DNA from 2 places in the Cellulomonas hominis genome. Region 1 is predicted to be linked to the other one. Evidence: riboswitches for the same ligand, from Rfam matches in the RefSeq annotation. Region 1 holds a riboswitch; the other holds the start of a gene.
What was found. A riboswitch is a leader RNA that binds a small molecule or an ion and turns the genes downstream of it on or off. The one in region 1 is predicted to bind S-adenosylmethionine.
Positions count from the first base shown of each region.

Region 2: linked by a shared signal. The riboswitch ahead of HNR08_RS11065 (DUF1737 domain-containing protein) and the one ahead of HNR08_RS07690 (methylenetetrahydrofolate reductase) in region 1 are both predicted to bind S-adenosylmethionine.

Region 1 covers NZ_JACHDN010000001.1:1,626,171-1,633,476, forward strand. The annotation lists gene hrpA (ATP-dependent RNA helicase HrpA) at 1-927, shown strand, start outside; gene HNR08_RS07675 (CU044_5270 family protein) at 971-2,467, shown strand; gene HNR08_RS07680 (MFS transporter) at 2,600-3,982, opposite strand; gene HNR08_RS07685 (DNA-3-methyladenine glycosylase I) at 4,238-4,885, shown strand; SAM riboswitch class I at 5,053-5,161, shown strand; gene HNR08_RS07690 (methylenetetrahydrofolate reductase) at 5,155-6,210, shown strand; gene metE (5-methyltetrahydropteroyltriglutamate--homocysteine S-methyltransferase) at 6,219-7,306, shown strand, end outside.
Region 2 covers NZ_JACHDN010000001.1:2,362,297-2,369,602, forward strand. The annotation lists gene purQ (phosphoribosylformylglycinamidine synthase subunit PurQ) at 1-667, shown strand, start outside; gene HNR08_RS11045 (GNAT family N-acetyltransferase) at 715-1,698, shown strand; gene HNR08_RS11050 (hypothetical protein) at 1,866-2,483, shown strand; gene HNR08_RS11055 (O-succinylhomoserine sulfhydrylase) at 2,592-3,845, opposite strand; gene HNR08_RS11060 (rhodanese-like domain-containing protein) at 3,842-4,279, opposite strand; partial or broken gene HNR08_RS11065 (DUF1737 domain-containing protein) at 4,303-4,479, opposite strand; SAM riboswitch class I at 4,486-4,598, opposite strand; SAM riboswitch class IV at 4,697-4,813, shown strand; gene HNR08_RS11070 (aminotransferase class V-fold PLP-dependent enzyme) at 4,863-6,239, shown strand; gene HNR08_RS11075 (hypothetical protein) at 6,343-6,909, shown strand; gene HNR08_RS11080 (pentapeptide repeat-containing protein) at 7,019-7,306, opposite strand, start outside.

The sequences.
Region 1 (7,306 bases):
CTGCCCGGCTTCGACGCCGGCGACCTGACCACCTGGCCCGACGGCCTGCCGGGCGGCGAGCTCCCCGAGCGCGTCGAGACCACCGACCCCAGCGGCCTCACCGTCCGCGGCTACCCGGCCCTGGTCGAGCGCGGTCGCGGCCCCGCCGCCACGGTCGGCGTCGAGGTGCTGGCCGACGCCGGGGAGCAGGCGCTGCGGCACCGCGCCGGCCTGCGCCGCCTCCTGCTCCGCGACCTCGGCCTCGCGACCGCCCGGATCACCAGCCGGTGGAGCGGCACCCAGGCCCTCGCCCTGGCGGCCAGCCCGTACCCCAGCACCGACGCGCTGGTGTCCGACGTCCAGCTCGCGGCCGTGGACCGGCTGCTCGGCGAGCACCTGGGTGGCCGGCCCGCGACGTCCGTGCGGTCGGCGACGACGTACGCGGAGGCGCGGGCGTTCGTCCGCGACCGGCTGGAGGACGCCGCGCACCGCGTCGTCGGCGACCTCGTGACCGTGCTCGGCGCGGCCCGCGACCTCGACGCGGCCGTCCGGGGCACCCGCTCGCTCGCCCTGCTCGGCACCGTCCGGGACGTCCAGGCGCAGTCCGAGGCGCTGGTGCACGACGGGTTCGTCGCCGAGACCGGGGCCGACCGGCTTCCGCACCTCGCGCGCTACCTCCGGGCGGCCGCGCACCGCCTCGACAAGGCCGGCGCCAACCCCGCCCGGGACGAGCAGCTCGCCTGGCAGGTCCACGACCTCGAGCAGCTGCTCGGGCAGACGCGCGCCCGTGCCACGTCCCGCACCCCGGTGCCCGCGGACCTCGCGGCCCTGGACGACGCCCGCTGGATGATCGAGGAGCTGCGGGTCAGCCTGTTCGCGCAGCAGCTCGGCACGCCGGTGCCGGTGAGCGAGAAGCGCATCCGGAAGGCCCTCGCGGCGCTTGCCTGACCCGCGTCTGCAACGCTGTGCCCGCCGCGGGCATAGGAGGGGCATGGAGGACGCACAGAGCGACGCCGACCTGCTGGCCCGCGCACGGACCCACCCCGAGATCCTCGGCGTGCTGTACGAGAGACACGCGGTCGCGGTGCACCGCTACCTCAGCCGCCGCGTCGGGACCGGCCCGGCCGACGACCTGCTCGGGGAGGTCTTCCTCGCCGCGGTCGAGGCCCGCCTCCGCGTGCAGCCGCACCCCAGCGGGTCCGCGCTGCCGTGGCTGTACGGCATCGCCGGGAACGTGGTCCGCGGCCACCTGCGCCGTCGGCCCGGGTGGACGCCGGCACTCGCGGACGACGTCGACTGGGACGCCGTCGACGACCGGGTGGACGCCGTCGCCCGGCGCGGGGAGCTCCGCGCCGCCCTCGGCACCCTGAGCGTCGAGGACCGGCAGATCGTCCTGCTCGTCGCCTGGGACGGGCTCACCCCCACCGAGGCCGCCGACGCCCTGGGCATCAGCCCCGTCGCGGGCCCGCAGCCGCCTGCACCGCGCGCGCAGCCGCGCCCAGGCCGCGCTCGCCACGCTCGCACCGACCGGACAGGAGAGCCACCGATGAGCCTCGACACCCTGCTCAGCAGCACCGCCGCCACCACCGACCCCGACCCCGCCGTCCTCGCCGCGGCCCGCGCCCGGCTGGACGACCGCACCCGCACGGCGCAGACCGTGGTGCTGCTGCACCGCCGCCGCGCGCGGCGCCGCCGGCTCGGCCTGTCGCTCGCCGGGGTGGCCGCCGCCGGGGCGCTCGCCGTGGTCCCGCTCGTCGTGGACGGCACGACCCCCGAGGCCGAGGCCGCGGAGGTGCTCGTGACGGCCGGCGCGGCGGCCGCCGCCCAGCCCGACGAGGTCGGTGACGCGCCGTACTGGCACACCGTCTCCACCTGCGCGCAGGAGGGCGGGGGGCAGGACGGCACCGAGCACCGGCGGGAGGTCTGGAACGCGCGCGTCGAGCCGGGGCTGCTGCTGGACGACGCCGTCGACGCGGACCCGATCGGTCTGGGGGCGGCCCTGTTCCCCGTCGGCGGCACGACCGTCGACTGGGACGGCCTCACGACGCTGCCGACGGATCCGGTGGCCCTGCGCGCCGCGCTGCTCGACGGGCTCCCGGAGTCCTCGCGGACCGACGACGACGTGCTGTTCGACCAGATCACGGCCCTGCTCGTGGAGAGCCCGGCGTCGCCGGCGCTGCGCGGCGCGCTGTGGCAGGTCGCGTCGCAGGTCGGCGGCGTGCGGCTCGTCGGCGAGGTCACGGACGCGGCCGGCCGGCGGGGCGTGGCGCTGGAGCAGACCCTGACCGGGGGCGACGGGAGCACCGTCCGCCGCCTCGTCGTCGATCCCGACGCGGGCACGCTGCTGGAGCGGGTCGACGCGTACGACGGGCCCGGCACGGAGTCCGACCTGCGCTACCGCTCGACGTACCTCGTGCAGGGCCCGGCCGGCACCCTGCCGGTCCAGCCGCAGCTGCCGCCCGGCTGCACCACGTTCGAGCGCTGCTGACCCCGTGCCGGGCCCGGGAGCCACGCCGAGATCGGTCCTCCGCACCGAGGTCGGTCGCTGGGACGACCGATCTGGGTCGGGAGTGCCGATCTCGGCGGACGCGGGCGGTGCGCGGGGAGGGTGGGGCGGGCGTCAGCCCTCGTGCGACGCCCGGGCGTAGTCGGCGTCCTTGGTCTCCCGGGTGAGCAGCAGCGCCACGAACGTCAGCACCCCCGCGCCGGACAGGTACAGCCCGACCAGCCAGGTCCCGCCGTCAGCGAGCGCCCACAGCGCCAGCGCGACGATCGGCGCGAGCGCGGCCCCGAGGATCGACGACACGTTGTACGCGACCGCCGAGCCGGTGTACCGGACGTTCGTCGGGAACAGCTCCGGCAGCAGGGCGCCCATCGGCCCGAACGTCGCGCCCATGAGCACGAACCCGAGCACCAGGAACGCCTGCACCAGCGCGCCGGTGAACACCTGGTCCTCGCGCATCGGCAGGAACAGCGCGAACGTGAGCCCGAAGGCGATGATCAGCCCGGTGACCCACAGCAGCAGCCGGCGGCGGCCCAGGCGGTCCGCGAGCGGCCCGGCGGCCAGGGTGAACAGGCCGAAGAACACGACGCCGATGATCTGCATGAGCACGAAGTGCACGTACGGGATGCCCAGGCCGCCCGGGTCGCCGTTCTCCGGCGCCACGGCGCGGGTGCCGTAGGTCAGCGTGAAGTTCGTCATCAGGTAGAACAGCACGTAGGTCGCCAGCATGATGAACGTGCCCAGCAGGGTCTCGCGCCAGTGGAACCGCAGGGTCGTGCCGAGCGGGAGCTTCGTGAGCCGGCCCTTCTTCTCCGCGGCCGTGAACGCCTCGGACTCGACCAGCTTCAGCCGGACCCACAGGCCGATGATCACCATGACGGCCGAGAACAGGAACGGCACGCGCCAGCCCCACGACATGAACGCGGCCGAGCCCTCGCCGAGCACGCCGTTGATCACGAGGAACAGGCCGTTCGCGATGATGAAGCCGAGCGGGGCGCCGAGCTGCGGGAACGTGCCGTACCACGCGCGCTTGCCGGCGGGGGCGTTCTCGGTGGCGACCAGCGCCGCGCCGGACCACTCGCCGCCGAGCGCGAAGCCCTGCGCGAGCCGCAGCACCAGCAGCGCGACCGTCGCGGCGACCCCGATGTGGTCGAACGTCGGCAGCACGCCGATGAGGAACGTCGCGATCCCCATCGTCAGCAGCGAGTACACGAGCGTGGTCTTGCGGCCGCGGCGGTCCCCGAGGTGCCCGAAGAACACGGCGCCGATCGGCCGGGCGACCATCGCCGCGCCGAACACCGCGAAGGACGCGAGCAGCGCCGTGGTGTCGTTGCCGGTCGGGAAGAACAGCTTCGGGAACACGAGGACCGCGGCGGTCGCGTAGACGTAGAAGTCGTAGAACTCGATGGTGGTGCCGACGAGGCTCGCCGCGATGACGCGGGACGGCGAGTTCAGCGGCCGCGCGGGGGCGGCGGCGGTGGGCGCGGTGGTGGTGGGCATGCGGGTCACTCCGGTTCACGACGGTGCTGCGGCACGCCGGCCACCGACGGGGACGTCGGGTGGGGTCGGCTCGCGGGTCGGCTCGTGACGCTCGTGGGTGCTCCAGCGCGTCGTCGACCCTACGCCCCGTCTCACGTTTCAGACGGTTCCTGTCCGCATGTCGGAATCGACCGGGACTCCTCCACAGGCGCGACGGACGTGCGGGTTGTGGATGACGGGGGCCGGGTTGTGGGTGCCCTCGGGCAGAGTGTCGGCATGACCAGCAGCGACCCGACCCCCGCCGAGGCCCTCCAGCACCCCGTGTCGTCCGAGACCGCCGCGGGGCACCCGCCGGGGCGGCGCTGCTTCGGCGACGGCGACCCGCTCTACGAGCGGTACCACGACGAGGAGTGGGGCCGGCCGGTCCACGGCGAGCGGGAGCTCTACGAGCGCATGACGCTCGAGGCGTTCCAGTCCGGCCTCGCCTGGATCACGGTCCTGCGGAAGCGCGAGGGGTTCCGCGCCGCGTTCGCCGACTTCGACCCCGCGGTGGTCGCCGGGTACGACGACCACGACGTCGAGCGGCTGATGGGCGACGCCGGGATCATCCGCAACCGCGCGAAGATCACCGCCGCGATCGCGAACGCCCAGGCGCTGCTGGACCTGCACGGGCGCGGCGGGTCGCTGGACGCGGTGTTCTGGTCGCACGCGCCGGACCCGGGGGCGCGGCCCCGACCCCGCACGTTCGCCGACGTCCCGGCGCGGACGCCCGAGTCGATCGCCCTCGCGAAGGAGCTGAAGCGGCTGGGCTTCCGGTTCGTCGGGCCGACGACCGCCTACGCGGCGATGCAGGCCTGCGGGATGGTGGACGACCACCTGGCGGACTGCCCGGTGGTGCTGGCCGGCGTGCGCCCGACCGCCTAGGCCGGGATCGCCGCGGACGAGTGCGTCGAGCACCCCGACGCCGTCCCGGAGGCCGCCCGGCCGGCCTGCCGAGGACGCCCCGCCGGGGGCGACCCCGGGGACCGCGGGTCGTTCCATGACGCATCAGGGGCACTGGACGCACCCGCCCGCTGGCCCTACTGTGGCCACACCCATCCAGAGCGACCGAGAGACCTGGCTCGTCGACGTCGCAGCAACCCCCCTCCTCGCGGAGGGTGCGGGTGCTTCCGCCAGGATCGATGGAGCGAGCGATGAGCAGCACCGGCGCACGCGTCCCCGCCGAGGGGGCCGCACCCGCGACCGACCACGTCACCGACGGCCTCGGTGCCGTGGACCGACCCACCGTGTCCTTCGAGCTGTTCCCCCCGCGGAACCCAGAGGCGGCCCCGCGGCTGTGGACCACGGTCGAGCGGCTCGCGGCCGCGCGCCCGGACTTCGTGTCCGTGACCTACGGCGCCTCCGGCAGCACGCGCAGCACGACCCGGGCCCTGGTCCGGCGGCTGCTCCGCGAGACCTCGCTGACCCCGATCGCGCACCTGACCTGCGTCGCCACGTCCCGCGACGACCTGGCCCGTACCGTCGAGGAGTTCCTCGACGAGGGCGTCCGGGCGTTCCTCGCCCTGCGCGGCGACCCGCCCGCCGACGGCTCCTGGGCCCCGCACCCGGACGGGCTGCCGACCGCCAGCGCCCTGGTCGCCCTGCTGCGCGAGGTCGAGGCCCGCCGGTGCGCGTCGAGCCCGGCGCAGGCGGTGCGCGCGGCGACGCGGCCGCTGTCCGTGGCGGTCGCCGCGTTCCCCCGGGGCAACGCCGGCTCGGGCAGCACCCGCGAGCAGGACGTCGCGGCCCTGCTGTCCAAGCAGCGCGCGGGCGCCGACTTCGCGATCACCCAGGTGTTCTACGACGTCGAGTCGTACTGCGAGCTCGTCACGCTGGCCCGCGACGCCGGGGTCACCATCCCGATCGTGCCCGGGATCATCCCGATGACGGACCCGTCGCGGCTCCGCCGCGTGCAGCAGCTCACCGGCGTGCCGGTGCCGCAGGCGGTGCTCGACGTGCTGGACGCGTTCGACCCGGACGACCCCGCGGACGCGGCCCGCCGCCTGCGCGCCGGCACCCGGCTGGGCGTCGACCTGGTGAACGGCGTCCTCGACGGCGGTGCCCCCGGCGTGCACCTCTACACGTTCAACCAGCACGGCCCGGCCCTCGACCTGCTCGAGGGCGCCGGCCTGGGCGGCGACGCCCCGCGGACGCACAGCCAGGTGACGTCCGCCCCCACGACCACCCCGACCCCCGTTCCGACCAGCTGAGGCGAGAGATGACCGACCTGACCCACCCGTTCCCCTCCGGCACCGTCCTGGGCTACCCCCGGATCGGTCCGCGCCGCGAGCTCAAGAAGGCCGTCGAGGCGTTCTGGGCCGGCCGCTCGACCGCCGAGGAGGTCGAGGCGACCGCCGCGGAGCTGCGCCGCCGCACGCGCGCCCGGCTCGCGGAGCTCGGCCTGGACACCCGGCTGCCCGCAATCCCGAGCGCCTTCTCGTTCTACGACCACGTGCTGGACGCCGCGACCGTGCTCGGCGCGGTGCCCGAGCGGTTCGCCGACCTCGCGACCGCCGACGGCGGGCTGGACCTGGCCGGCTACTCGACCGTGGCGCGCGGCCGCGGGGACGACCTGCCGCTCGAGATGACCAAGTGGTTCGACTCGAACTACCACTACCTGGTGCCGGAGATCGGCCCGGCGACGGCGTTCCGGTACGCGAGCGACCGCCCGGTGCGCGAGTTCGCCGAGGGGCTGGCCGACGGCGTGCTGACCCGCCCGGTGCTCGTCGGGCCGGTGACGTTCCTCGCCCTGGCGAAGGCCGCCGAGGGTTCCCCGGCGGACTTCCTCCCGATCGACCGGCTCGCCGACGTGCTGCCGGTGTACGCGGAGCTGCTCCGCGACCTGGCCCGCGCGGGCGCGACGTGGGTGCAGCTCGACGAGCCCGCCCTGGTGTCCGACTCGACGGGCGTGCCCGCCGACCGGCTGCTGGCCGCGGCCGCCGAGGCGTACCGCGCGCTGGCCGCCGACCTGCCCACGGCCGAGCGCCCGTCCATCCTGGTCGCGGCCCCCTACGGCGACCTCCGGGACGCGCTGCCGGTGCTCGCGGCCTCCGACGTCGAGGGCCTGGCGATCGACCTGGTCCGCGGCTCCGCCCCGGCGTCCCCCGTGCCCGGGCTGGCCTCGAAGGTGCTGGTCGGGGGCGTCGTGGACGGCCACAACATCTGGCGCGCCGACCTGGACGCCGCGCTCGGGTCCCTGGAGCACCTGGAGTCCCTCGGTGCCGCGCAGGTCGCGGTGTCGTCGTCGACCTCGCTGTTCCACCTGCCGCACGACGTCGAGGACGAGCCGGAGCTCGACCCGACCCT
Region 2 (7,306 bases), 740 kb from region 1:
GGGCACCCTGGACGACCGGGACGCCGCGCGGGCCGTGCGGCTCGCGGGCGCCGAGCCGGTCGCCCTCTGGCACGCGGACGCCGACCTGCACGGGGTCGACGCGGTCGTGCTGCCCGGCGGGTTCTCCTACGGCGACTACCTGCGCGCCGGGGCGATCAGCCGGTTCGCCCCCGTCATGGGCGAGGTCGTCGAGGCGGCCGGCAAGGGCATGCCCGTGCTCGGCATCTGCAACGGCTTCCAGGTCCTCACCGAGGCGCACCTGCTGCCGGGCTCGATGATCAAGAACGACCACCTGCACTTCGTCTGCCGGGAGCAGGTGCTGTCGGTCGAGCAGACCGAGACCGCCTGGACCCGGGAGTACCGGCAGGGCGAGCGGATCACGATCCCGCTGAAGAACCAGGACGGCCAGTACGTCGCCGACGAGCGCACGCTCGACGAGCTCGAGGGCGAGGGCCGGGTCGTGATCCGCTACGAGGACCACAACCCGAACGGCTCCCGCCGCGGCATCGCCGGCATCAGCAACGCCCGCGGGAACGTCGTCGGACTCATGCCGCACCCCGAGCACGCGGTCGAGCCGGGCTTCGGCCCCGACGGCGCGCGCGGCCCCCGCAGCGGGACCGACGGGCTGCGGTTCTTCACCTCCGTGATGCGGGCGCTCGTCTCCTGAGCGTCACCCTGCGCGAGGTCCCCTGGACCGACCCGGACGCCCGGGCGCTGCGCCGCGCGCAGCAGGCGGAGCTCAGCGCCCGGTACGGCGACGGCGGTACGCCGGAGCCGCCCGCCGAGCACGTCGTGGTCACGCTGCTGCTCGCGCTGGACGGCGTCCCCGTGGGCTGCGGCTCGCTGCGGGACCTCGGCGCCGAGCCGGAGCACGGCCCCGGCACCGGCGAGGTGAAGCGGGTGTACGTCGCGCCGTCCGCGCGCGGGCGCGGGCTGGCCCGGACGCTCGTGCACGCGCTCGAGGACCGGGCCGCCGCCCTCGGCTGGACGCGGCTGGTGCTGGAGGCCGGGCTGCAGCAGCCCGAGGCGATCGGGCTGTACCTGTCCCTGGGGTACGCGCCGGTCGAGCGGTACGGCGAGTGGGCCGACGTCGCGGACTCGCGGTGCTTCGCGAAGGCCGTGGGGTCCGGCGCGCGGGGCCCCGCGCCGCGGTCGCCCGCACCGGCCGGGACGCTGCGGGTCGCGGTCGTGCCGTACGCCGACCCCGACGCGGCCGCGCTCCGGGACGCGATGGACGCCGAGTCGCTGCTGGCCTACCCGGAGGTCGAGGCGGCCGTCGCGACCCGGGGCCGTTTCGGCGCAGTCGACGCGGCGCTCGGGTCGGCGGTGCTCGTGACCGTGCTGGCGCGGCTCGACGGCCGGCCCGTGGGATGCGCGTCGCTCGGCCGGCTGCACGGGTCCGGCGGCCCCGCAGGCCCCGCCGGCCCCGCCGGCCTCGACGCCGCGACGACCGGCGAGCTGCGCCGGGTCTTCGTCCACCCGGACGTCCGGCGGGCCGGCGTGGCCGCCGCGCTCGTCCGCGCGCTCGAGGCCGAGGCCCGGGCGCTGGGGCTGCGCGACCTCGTGCTGGAGACCGGCATCCGGCAGCCCGCGGCCCTCGCCCTGTACCGCTCGCTGGGCTACCGGCCGGTGCTTCCCTTCGGGCGCTGGCAGGGCGACGCGCTCGGGCTGTACCTCGGTCGCACCCTCGCGGTCTGACACGCGCGCCCGCGATGTGGACGCCCGCTGCCGCGGGGGCCCTGGGCCCGGCTAGGGTGCTCGCGTGTTCCTGAGCCGGGTGTGTTGTCGCTGAGCTGACGACCTCGCGCGCCCGCGGCCCGACGGCCCTCGCCGCGCACCCCCGCCTCACCCGCCGAGGACACCCCATGGCTCAGCCCGTGCTGCACCGCCCCGCGGTCGCCACCCGTCACCTGCCCGCTGCCGCGCACCGCCGGCACACGACCCCGCCGGTGGGCCTCGCGCCCGCGGACCCGGTGGCCGCCCCCGCGCCGTCGCCGGCCCCGCCCGCCGCCGCGCCCGACATCCACGTCGGCAGCCCCGACTACGGCGTCCGCACCGTCGAGTTCCGCCCCGGCTCCGAGACCGCCATCGCGCTGGCCGCCGCCCGGGCCGACGTCATCCGCCTGGAGTTCTCCGTGGCCGTCCCGACGGTCGGGGCGCTCGCCCGGGTCGTCGCGCTGGTCGAGGAGGCCGTCGCCGAGGCGGGCCGCGACCGCGCCGAGGTGCGCGTCGTGCTGGACCTCGAGGTCGTGCTCGCGGCCGACGCGCGCACCGCCCGCCGCAAGCGGTCGCACCTGGAGTACCTGGACGCCCTCGCGGGCCTGGGCTGGTCGCCCGCCGCGACGCGGGTCGTCACCACGCCGGAGCTGCTGGCCGCCGAGGTCCGGGAGCTGGCGCGCCGCGCGGGGGTCGACGCGGTGGTCCTCCTCCCGCTCGCGGGCGGCCCGTCGGCCGAGGACGAGCTCCGCACGCTGGTCGCCTGAGGTCCGCCCCCGCGCCGGACCCCCGCGAAGTGGAAGGTTCGAGCAGACACGCCGACGGCGTGTTCGTCCGAACCTTCCACTCTGCGTGACGGGCAGGGACCGGCCGGGTCAGGACGGGAGGGTCGACAGGGCCCGGTCCAGGTCGTCGCGGAGGTCCGTCACGTCCTCCAGGCCCACCGACAGGCGCACCGTGGACTCCGCGATGCCGACCGCCGCGCGCCCGGCCGGGCCGAGCTTGCGGTGCGTGGTCGTCGCCGGGTGCGTGACGAGGGACTTCGCGTCGCCGAGGTTGTTCGAGATGTCGACGACCCGCAGCGCGTCCAGCACCGCGAACGTCGCGCGCTTCGCCTGCTCGGGCGTCGACCCCTCGGGGACGCGCAGGCCGAACGTCACGACGGTCCCGCCGCCGTCCTGCTGCGCCAGTGCGAGGGCGTGCTGCGGGTGCGACGGCAGGTGGGGGTACCGGACGCCGGACACCGCGGGGTGCTCCTCGAGCCAGGTCGCCAGCGCGAGCGCGGACGCGGTCTGGTGCCGGACCCGCAGCGACAGCGTCTCGAGGCCCTTGAGCAGCACCCACGCGTTGAACGCGCTGAGCGACGGACCGGTGTTCCGGATCAGCGTCTGGACCGGTCCGTGCACGTACTCGTCCGTGCCGAGGATCGCCCCGCCCAGCACCCGTCCCTGCCCGTCGATGTGCTTCGTCGCGGAGTACACGACGACGTCCGCGCCGAGCTCCAGCGGGCGGGACAGCACGGGGGTGGCGAACACGTTGTCCACGACGACGACCGCGCCGGCGGCGTGCGCGAGGCGGCTGACCGCCGCGATGTCGACGAGGTCCTGCATCGGGTTGGACGGGGTCTCGAAGAACACGACGTCGGCGGGGGTCGACAGCGCCGCCTCCCACTGCCCGGGGACGTGCCCGTCGACGTAGTCGGTCCGCACGCCCCAGCCCGCGAGGATCTCGTCGAAGATCACGACCGACGACCCGAACAGGGCCCGGGCGGCGACGACGCGCGACCCCTGGCGGACCAGCGCGGCGAGAGCCGTGAACACCGCGGACATGCCGGACGCGGTGGCGTAGCAGGCCTCCGCGCCCTCGAGCAGCCGCAGCCGCTCCTCGAACGTCGACACCGTCGGGTTCCCGTAGCGGGAGTACAGGAACCGGTCGGCGTCGCCCGCGAACGCGGCCTCGGCGTCGGCGGCGCGCTCGTAGACGTAGCCCTGCGTGAGGAACAGCGCCTCGGAGGTCTCCTGGAACCCGGACCGGACGGTGCCGCCGCGGACCGCGAGCGTGTCGGGGCGCAGCGACTCCCGGGGGAGCCGCGCGTCGCGCCAGTCGCCGGGTCCCGGGGCCGCGGTCACGCGTCCCGCCACGGGAGACCCGCGGCGCGCCAGCCGGTGTGCCCGCGCCGGCCGTCGGGGCCGACGTCGCCCTCGAAGCCCGTGAGCACGTTGTAGGCCGGACCCAGGCCGGCGGCGGTCGCGGTGGTCGCGGCGGCCACCGACCGCACGCCCGACCGGCACAGGAACACCACCGGGCGCGGGTCGCCGGGCACGATCCCGGCCGCGGCGAGTCCGTCGAGGAACGCCGGGTTCGGGCGGCCGAAGGCGTCGGTCCACTCGACGAACGCGGTGCGCCCGGCGGCGTCGCCGGCCGCGAGGTCCGCGGTGTCCGGCACGCCGATCGTCTGCCACTCGCCCTCGGTGCGGACGTCCACCAGGACGGCGCGCGGGTCGGACGCCAGCAGGTCCCAGGCCTCGTGCGGGGTGAGGTCGCCCGCGTACGGCGCGCTCACAGCGCCCGCACCTCGGCGCGCGCCGCCGCGGGCAGCACCAGCGCCTGGGCGACGATCACCCGCTCCCCGTCGAAGGTCGCGGCGGGGCTGCCGTGCAGCTCGTACCCCTCGTCCAGCGCGGCGCTGATCCGCTCGCAGAACGTGCGGTCGTCCGGTCCGGTCAGCAGCCGGTAGCGCAGGCGGTCGTCGGTCGTCGTCATGCCTCTCCTCCATCGAACCTGGCGGAAGCACCCTCGGCCGGACCGGGCTCGTGGGAGCACCGGACCGCGGGTTGCTGCGGCGTCGACGAGCCAGATCTCTCGGCCGCTCTGGATGGTGCGGCGATGCTACGCCATCCGCGGCGGTGCCCTGACCGGGGCGGTCGCAGTGTGGACGACGGTTGACACCCGCGCGGCGCGCCCCGCATCCTCGGGCGTAGGTCATGAGCGCCAGCGCGAAGCCCCGGCTCGCTGGCCGGCAACCCTCCCTCCGCGGCGGGGTGCCCCGGGTGACGACCTGGCCGTCCACCGACCGGTGGCGCGGCAAGCGCGGGGCGACTCGGCCGTGACCGGGTCCCCCACCGAGCACCACCGGGGGTCCTCCCATGTCCGTCAGCACCCAGCCGACCTGCGCCACCGCCCTGCTCCCCGTCGTCGGCGGGGACACGCCCGTCCCGCTCGTGGACGGCCGCGCCGTGCCGTACGCCAACCTCGACTACGCGGCGTCCGCGCCGGCGCTGGAGTCGGTGGCCGCCCGCGTCGTGGAGGTGCTGCCGCTCTACGCGTCGGTGCACCGCGGCGCCGGGTACCTGTCCCAGGTGTCGACCGCGCTGTACGAGGCGTCCCGGGCGGCGGTCGCCCGGTTCGCCGGCGCCCGCGCCGACGACGTCGCTGTCGTCACCCGGAACACCACCGACGCGCTGAACCTGCTCGCCGGGTGCGTCCCCGAGGGCGGGCGGGTGCTCGTCCTCGACATCGAGCACCACGCGAACCTGCTGCCCTGGGTGCGGTCGGTGCGCGGCTCGGGCCGGGTGGCGACGATCCTGCCGGCCGCGCCGACCGTCGCCGAGACCCTGGCCGCGCTGCGCACCGAGCTCGCCCGGCAGCCGTACGCGCTGGTCACGGTGACGGGGGCGTCCAACGTCACCGGGGAGTCCCTGCCGATCACGTCCGTGGTCGCGCTCGCGCAGGAGGGCGGGGCCCGGGTCGCCGTCGACGGCGCGCAGCTGCTGCCGCACCGGGCGTTCTCGCTCGCGGAGTCCGGGGTCGACTACGTCGCGTTCTCCGGGCACAAGACGTACGCGCCGTTCGGGGCGGGCGCGCTGGTCGGCCGCCGCGACTGGCTGGACGAGGGCACGCCGTACCTCGCCGGCGGCGGCGCCGTCCGCGACGTCCGCACGGACCGCACGCTCTGGCAGCCCGCGCCCGCCCGGCACGAGGGCGGGTCGCCGAACGTGCTCGGCGCGGTGGCGCTCGCGGAGGCCTGCGACACCCTGTCGGCGCTCCCCGACGGCGCGCTCGCCGCGCACGAGGCGGCGCTGCGCGACCGGCTGCTCGACGGCCTCGCGACGATCCCGGGCGTGCGGGTGCTCCGGCTGTGGCCGGACTCCGCGGACCCGGTCGGCGTCGTGTCGTTCACGGTCGAGGACCACGACTCCGGCCTGGTCGCCGCGTACCTGTCCGCGGAGCACGGCGTCGGCGTCCGCGACGGCCGGTTCTGCGCGCACCCGCTGCTCGCGCGGGTCGGCGTCACCGGCGGGGCGATCCGCGCGTCCGTGGGCGTGGGCACCACGGCGGGGACCGTCGACCGGCTGCTGGACGGGCTCCGCGCCTACCTCGGCGAAGGGCCGCGCGCGGCGTACGAGGTCGTGGACGGGTGCTGGACCGTCGCGGGGGACACCCGGCCGCGTCCGGCGGTGGCGGGCATCGAGTCGATCGCGGCGACGGCCGCGGCGGCGTGCGGGCCGGCCGTGGAGGACTGACCGCGCGCGGCCCGCCCGAACTCGTCCTGCGGACGACGGCGGGAGGGTCATCCACGGCTGGCAGGCTGGGCGGCGTCGGGATCGTCCAGGTCGTGGGGGGCGCGTGTTCCTCGCGTGGGGTGACGAGTCGGGCTCCGTCCCGTCCCTCGACCCGGGCGCCTTCCTCCTGGCCGCAGCCGTGTGCGCCGTCGGCGACCTCGACGGGCTGCGGGAGCGCATGACCCGGATGCGCCGGCCGTCGGAGAAGAAGATCCACTGGCGGGACGACTCGCGGGTGCGGCACGACGAGGTGACGCGCGAGATCGCCGCCGCGGGAGTGGAGGCGATCGTCGTCGTCCGGGTCGGCTCTCTCGACGAGCGGCCCGAGCGTCGCCGGCGGAAGTGCTTCGAGCGGTTCGCCGCCGAGGTCGAGCGGTCGGGCTGCGGGATCCTGACGATGGAGTCGCGGGGCGCCGGGCTCGACCGGAAGGACCGCGACATGGTCGACGCGATGCGCGCGGCCCGGACCGTGGACGGGACCCTGCGGCTCGAGCACGCACCAGGACCGGCCGAACCGATGCTCTGGATCGCGGACGCGGTGTGCGGGGCGGTCGTCGCGAGCCGGACCGGGGACCCGGCATTCCTCCGGCGTATCGAGCGGGCCGTGCACCTCGTCGAGGTCCGGACATGACGCGAGCCCCGGGCCCTGTCGTCCGGCAGGATCTCCCGAGGCTCACTTCCACGACCACCGCGATGGCGTGGCTCGTCCTCGAGGTTAGCAGGCGGCAGCCTGCTGCGGCTCAGCGCACGGTCACCCCGAGGTGTGCGGCCAGGGCGTCCGCGAGCTCGAGCAGCTGGTGCCGGCTGATGGTCGCGCCCTTCAGGCCGGCCGTCCCGTCGATGCCCGCGAGGTCCGCGCCGCGCAGGTCGACCTCGCGGAGCTGCGCCCGGGTGACGTCCAGCCGCCCGACCCGGCACTCCACGAACGTGACCCGGGCGGCGCGCACCCCGGCGAGGTCCAGGTCCCCGATGGTGCAGCCGGTGAACCGCAGGTCCTGCAGGCGCGAGTCCCGCAGGTTCAGGTAGTC